3 regions of the Lysinibacillus sp. AR18-8 genome follow, and region 2 is predicted to be linked to each of the others. Evidence: riboswitches for the same ligand, from Rfam matches in the RefSeq annotation. Region 2 holds a riboswitch; each other region holds the start of a gene.
What was found. Region 2 has a riboswitch for thiamine pyrophosphate ahead of thiT (energy-coupled thiamine transporter ThiT). Riboswitches for the same ligand answer to the same signal wherever they lie in the genome.
Positions count from the first base shown of each region.

Region 1 (2,272 bases), on a different contig from region 2:
CTAGAAATGGACTCCAAATCCATTTTTGCCACCCTGGTGCTGCAGTCGCCCAAACAATATCATTTTCTTGTACACCCAACCAATGTGGTGCTGTTGTTCGTAAATGAGCATAGCCCCAACTATGCGTATGCACTGCTGCTTTTGGATTTCCTGTTGTTCCGCTTGTATAGGCTAAAAATGCATTGTCTGTGCTTTTTGTTGGGATAGGATTTATGTAGGTTGTAGGTTGATTATTCATTTTTTCAAGTATGTTCTGCCAAGGTTCATGTGCATTCCCTATGACAAATTGCAGTATGTCTTGTAAATTTCCCACTTTATCGAACTGTTCAATATAGGGTTCAAATGCAATAACTGCTTTAGCATTTGCATGATGAATTCGATACTCAATATCCTTTGTTCTTAACATCTCAGAACTTGGAATAATAGTTAAACCCGCTTTCAATGCAGCAATATACACAATATATGCTTCAACCGAACGTGGTACCATTACTAAAATGACATCACCTTTCTTTAAACCTTGCTTGGTGAATACATGTGCTGCTTGATTCGCTTTTTCCAATAAATGTGCATATGTAATACATTGGATGTCTTGGTTTTCTTCATAAATGATTAAAGCATTTTTGGCTGCATCCTGAGCATATTTTTCAATTTCTTCTACTATGTTATACCATTCTGGTGCAACTAAATCTTGTCTTTTCATGGCAATTGCCCCCTTTTGTTATGACACATTATAAAACTCTTTTTTCAGCATTTTCAATGGTTTGTGCTTAATTTCGGTAAAGTCATGACAACTATCATACCCTCCTATATGGCATCGGTCACATTTTATCTATAGGAAAACTTGCTATTGAATACAAATGAAAAGTATGGTACATTTTGGTCAACTAAAAGCAAGATTGCAGGGGGACTCGTAAGAGTTGAGAAGGTAAAACCTGACCCTTTGAACCTGTTAGTTAATACTGACGTAGGGAGCAATAAACATCGTTTTCAGATGAAAGGCTCTTTTCGTGCATTTTTACACAAAAAGAGCCTTTTTTGCATGCTTACGTCCATCCCTAAAGGAGGACTACAATGATTTTTCAAACAATTCGTCAACAGCAACCACTTATCCATTGTATAACCAATTATGTAGTGGCAAATTTTCAAGCAAATGGTTTATTAGCGATAGGTGCTTCACCAGTAATGGCCGATGACTACCAAGAGGTAGAGGAGATGGTGGCCATTGCTCAAGCATTATTAATTAATATTGGAACACTTAATGATCGCACAAAAAGTGCCATGTTATTAGCAGGTGAAAAAGCCAATAAACTTGGTATTCCTGTTATTTTAGATCCTGTCGGAGTTGGAGCCACAACTTATCGTAAGGAAACCGTAAAATACTTACTGGAAAACATACACTTTGCCGTGATTCGCTGTAATCTCGGCGAGCTAGCAGCAATAGTTGGTGTAAATTGGCAACAAAAAGGTGTTGATAGTGGTCATGGCACTATCGCTATGGAATTAGAAGCCACATCATTGGCTCAACGCTATCAATGCATTGTTATTGTCACAGGAGAACGCGATTTTATAACTGATGGCAAGCATAGCCAATGGATCGCTGGTGGTCATCCACAAATGACGGAAGTAACGGGTACAGGTTGTTTACTTAGCGCAATTTGTGGCGCAGCCTATAGTGTAAGCCATAATCCTTACCAACAATTAACAGAAACACTTACTTACTATAAAAAAGCAGGTGTACTGGCATCCGCATTTACTGCAGACATTGGTGATTTTCAAATAGCCTTACTCAATGCTATACATCGCTTATCAAAGGATGGTGCAGCTTCATGCATATTGTAACAACAATCGCTGGCTCAGATAGTGGTGGTGGCGCGGGTATACAGGCTGATTTAAAAACATTTCAGGAATTAGAAGTGTTCGGTACTTCTGTTATTACTGCTCTAACTGCTCAAAATACTTTGGGTGTAACAGGTGTTTGCCCTATTGACGTTTCCTTTATAAAAAAACAATTAGAGGCCTTAGTAGAAGATTTTCCAATCGCTGCGATTAAAACAGGAATGCTTTATTCCTCAGAAATTATCAAAGCAATTGCACACAAGATCAGGGAGCTAAACATTCCGCTGATTGTTGATCCGGTGATGATTGCAAAAGGTGGGGAAAGCCTATTACAGCAAGAAGCTATCGATGCCTTACGCTCAACTTTATTACCACTTGCTACGGTTGTTACGCCCAATATACCCGAGGCAGAGACACTTACTGGGAGATCTATTCA
Region 1 covers NZ_MDGU01000014.1:109,509-111,780, forward strand. The annotation lists gene mbcS (acyl-CoA synthetase MbcS) at 1-700, opposite strand, end outside; TPP riboswitch at 891-988, shown strand; gene thiM (hydroxyethylthiazole kinase) at 1,072-1,839, shown strand; gene thiD (bifunctional hydroxymethylpyrimidine kinase/phosphomethylpyrimidine kinase) at 1,827-2,272, shown strand, end outside.
Region 1: linked by a shared signal. The riboswitch ahead of thiM (hydroxyethylthiazole kinase) and the one ahead of thiT (energy-coupled thiamine transporter ThiT) in region 2 are both predicted to bind thiamine pyrophosphate.

Region 2 (2,272 bases):
TTTTCGAGTTGTGGTTGTAGGCGTTGTGCCCTTTTTTGCAGCCATTACTTTTTTTACGATAGGAATAACAATAGGTGCTAACTTAACGGCAGTTTTTACAACGTTTGATACTTTCATCCCAAAACAGCTCCTTTTACAATTACTACTACCTGTTTCACTTAAAAATAAAACATTAACGGATAACACGAACAGCCTGAATTATATTCCAAATCACAATACCTAGTGAGACGAGAGCATAGATGGTGAATGAAGCAAACCAAATAATCATCACTGTATTATTACTGGAGGTTGGATCTAAACTAAATGTGGAAAAAACAAAGACAATAAAGAATAGAATGCCAAAAACAAAGGGTATTAAATGAGAGACAAGTGCACGAATCGAATGGCTTTTTACATCACTGTCTTTTGTCACGAAATATACAATTAATGGAACGATAAAAGGGGCGAAGAAAATACTAAGATAACTAAAGGCAGCTAAAATTTTTTGATTCTCCATAGTTGTACCTCCTTTTTAAATATTTACGCATGAAAAACAGCAAAGTTTCAAAAAAATGATGTATGGAAGGTTGTAATCCTTCAATCCTTTGCGTACAATGAGAGTGTTCAAATAAATTCAGATGTAACGACCACAAGGGGAGCTGATGATGTCAGCTGAGACTGGGCACGTAATGCCTTGACTCTTCGAACCTGTAAGTTAACGCTTGCGTAGGGATGTGGATAGAAACCGACACTTGTACGATGTGAGGCTCTGTCCTGACATCGTTTTTTCGTCCGTAAAGGAAAAAAGGTGTCAGAAAGAGACATATCAGCGCTTTTCTATTCCTGCTCTTGTATCCTACATCGGAACAAAGGAGAGAATATGTATGGACAAAAAAAGACTATTAATGCTAGTGGAGATTGCGATTTTTGCAGCGATAGGTCTCGTACTGGATCAGGTTTCCTTTAAAGTATGGGCACAAGGCGGCTCAGTTAGTCTTGTTATGGTACCGATTATGTTAATAGCATTTCGCTGGGGCTTAGTAGCTGGTCTTACTACGGGACTACTTGTGGGTGTTATGCAAACAATGTTTGGTTCTTATATCGTGCACTGGCTACAAGGATTACTAGATTATGGTGTTGCTTTTACTGTTGTAGGATTAGCGGCGGTTGTACGTGGACCAGTGTTAGACGCTGCTAAACATATGAACAAAACAAAAATGGCACTTTATATAATCATAGGTACCGTTATCGCGGGCTTCTTACGATACACAGCACATACAATTGCTGGTGCTGTATTTTTTGCCGAATATGCGGGTGACCAGAATGCATGGATCTATTCCATCATCTACAATGGTACATATATGCTACCAGCAACCATTTTAACGGCTGTCGTTGGTGTTCTTTTATTCACAGCCGCTCCCCAATTAATGCAAAGAAAAGCTTAATGCTAGTCCCTTCACGTGAGTGGAGGGACTTTTTTGTCGTGAATAACTCTTTTAGCACTTTGCAAAGTAGGAAAGCATACAATATTTAAAGCGTTTATCGTTATACGCATAAAAAGTTATGTTATATTAAAGAATAGATATTAGATGAAAGGGACGTTATACATGATTGTAAAAACGCAAGAAGAGATTGAAGCTTTTAAAAAAATAGGACGCATTTGTGCTGAAATTCGCGAAGCAATGAAAGCTGCCACAAAACCAGGTGTTACAACACTTGAGCTTGATGAAATTGCTGGTCGCATGTTTGCAGAGGCTGGCGCTATTTCAGGACCAAAGGGAGAATATGATTTTCCAGGGTATACATGTATTAGCGTCAATGAAGAAGTAGCACATGGTATTCCAGGAAAGCGTGTTATTCAAGAGGGAGATATCGTAAATATTGATGTTTCAGGCTCTTTAAATGGCTATTTTGCTGACACAGGTATTTCATTTGTTGTGGGTGATGGCTATGAGGACAAAGAAAAGCTTTGCCGTGTTGCTAAAAGTGCCTTTGATCGAGCAATGACAAAGGTAAAGGCTGGATCTAAATTAAATCAAATTGGTAAAGCTGTTGAACGCGAGGCAAATGCTAATGGGTTAACTGTTATTATGAATTTAACAGGTCATGGCTTAGGTCAATCTTTACATGATGAACCAAACCATATTTTAAATTATTACGATGCATGGGATACTACTATTATGAAAGAAGGTATGGTCCTTGCGGTTGAGCCATTTATCTCAGCAAATGCAGAGCATATCGTAGAAGCAGGTGATGGCTGGACATTCGTGACGCCTGATAAATCACTTGTAGC
Region 2 covers NZ_MDGU01000030.1:80,949-83,220, forward strand. The annotation lists gene BFM98_RS24475 (hypothetical protein) at 1-117, opposite strand, end outside; gene BFM98_RS19760 (magnetosome magnetite crystal formation protein family) at 173-496, opposite strand; TPP riboswitch at 622-729, shown strand; gene thiT (energy-coupled thiamine transporter ThiT) at 864-1,424, shown strand; gene map (type I methionyl aminopeptidase) at 1,587-2,272, shown strand, end outside.

Region 3 (2,272 bases), on a different contig from region 2:
CACAACTTGAAACCATTTCCGCATCTCAAGTTCGAGCTGTAGTACAAGCTGAACCTGGATTAATTTTCTTCCGTATAGCAGATGAAAAGCAGGCCATTTATCAGGCAGGGCTAAGTGTTCCTTATAGTGCTGAATACGAACTACTCCCTGTAAATAACCAACTGATAGAAGAGTTAACTCAACGAACAGGAGGCACTGTTTTAAAGGAACCACAAGATGTCTTCCGTGACTTTACGACAAAAGGAGCAGATCGGCAAAATATTGCCACATGGCTACTCTTAGCGAGTATGCTTCTTTTCTTTATTGATATTACCATAAGACGTTTTGGTTGGAATTTCCTAACGAATGCGAAGAAAAAAGAGCCGCTTGTTGAGGAAAAAACTATACCAGAAGACACAAATGTAGCACAGTTGTTAAAAGGCATGAAAAAACGATCTTAAAATAGAGGAAGCAGTGCAAACTCGAATAGTTTTGCACTGCTTTTTATATTCCTTGAAATAGAGAGTTATCCCCTTTGTAAAGAGGGTAAGAATTATCTAAAAAGTAGGCTCTTTGCTCATAAAGAGAAGAAAAGCGCTCTAAGTAGAGCCACAGCCGCTCATAAAAAGAAGAAAAGCGATCCAAATTGGACTACCCCAGCTCAATGAATGCTCATAATTCAATTTCTCTCAATAAAAAGAAGAATTAAACCTCTTTACTAGCTCTGTTTTACGCAAGCTACTCGCAACCATTACACCTAAAATAGCACCGATCGTACTTGATGTTAAAAAGGCTGGTAGGAAGAAGAATACTGCTACAGATGTTCCCATGAATAATTTTGCATAAGGGACGGCAATAAGTGAAGCCAGAATGCCCGTTCCGATAACTTCTCCGATACCAGCTAACCACATTTTATTGCTATATTTATAGGCAAGGGCAGCACAGAACGCACCGATGATACTACCAGGGATAGCTAGTAGAGAGCCTGTTCCAGTAAGGATACGAATGATGGCAGTGACAAAGGCAACTATAACTGTTGGTACGGGTCCAAGTATAATGGCTCCTATCACATTAATAGCATGCTGAACTGGGTAAGCACGTGCGATTCCTGTTGGGATGGATACGAAAGTAGAGCCTGCAACAGCAACGGCTACTAATAAAGCCATGACTGTTAATTTACGAATTGACATAAAGTTCACTCCTTTTGGTAAAGTTCGTGAGGAAAAATAAAAAGGCCACCCCCTTTAAACAATAGGAAGCGGCCTTGTGTGTGTATAGTGACAACAGCAAGTAGCGCCACTTCCCTCCGCTAGTGTGAACTAGATCAGGTTCAAAGGGTCCGTATATTACCATATACGTCTCAGCCTTTTAAAGACTCCCCTAGTGGTTAAAATCATTCAATTTTGTGAATCAACAATAATGTAACATACTGCTAAAAATAGTCAATGATTTTTCAGACTATTTTGTATCGGGATGCATTAAATGAGGTGCTTTTTTCACTGTCCAGATGAGCGCTAGGAAGAAACAGGCTAATAATATGATAGAACCGAAAATATATGGGCTATTCATATTCCAGTCAAATAATAAACCTGCCAAAGCGGGTCCAATCATATTTCCGAGGCTCATATAGGCATTATTCAAGCCCGCAGCAAATCCCTGCTCTTTCTCTGCAAGCTTTGAGATGAGTGTATTAACAGCTGGACGAATTAATGTCGTTGCTGTAGAGAAAATTGTTGCTACAACTAAAATAAGGGCAAAGCCAGAAACAAATAATATTAAGAAAATAGCAACGGATGCAATAAATAAATTTACTAGTACTACTTTCATTTCACCATAACGATTGAACAGTGGTGTAATAATAAACATTTGTACTACTACTCCAAAAGCACCACCAACAACTAATATAATCGCTATATCTACAGGTGTGTAATTAAACTTTTCTGTCACAAATAATGACAATGTCGTTTGGAAATTTGCAATTCCAAACGAGAACACCAGCATAATTATGAGCATAACAAAATAAGGCATATGTATGGAACGAGCCATTTGCTTCGCCAGATTGTCTTGCTTTTGTTTCTGTTGAGCAGTGTTTGGTTTGGTAGAAGGTAATAAAAAGTAAGATAAAATAGATGCTACAATGGCTGCAGCTCCAGCTGTGAAAAATGGGAAATGTAAGCTTACCTTTGCTAAAAAGCCACCAATACCAGGTCCAATCATAAAGCCAAGAGACATAGCGGCACCCAACATCCCCATACCTTTCCCACGTTCTTCATAGGTTGTGACGTCAGCGACA
Region 3 covers NZ_MDGU01000010.1:152,752-155,023, reverse strand. The annotation lists gene BFM98_RS09790 (VWA domain-containing protein) at 1-440, shown strand, start outside; gene thiW (energy coupling factor transporter S component ThiW) at 669-1,169, opposite strand; TPP riboswitch at 1,264-1,371, opposite strand; gene BFM98_RS09780 (MFS transporter) at 1,438-2,272, opposite strand, start outside.
Region 3: linked by a shared signal. The riboswitch ahead of thiW (energy coupling factor transporter S component ThiW) and the one ahead of thiT (energy-coupled thiamine transporter ThiT) in region 2 are both predicted to bind thiamine pyrophosphate.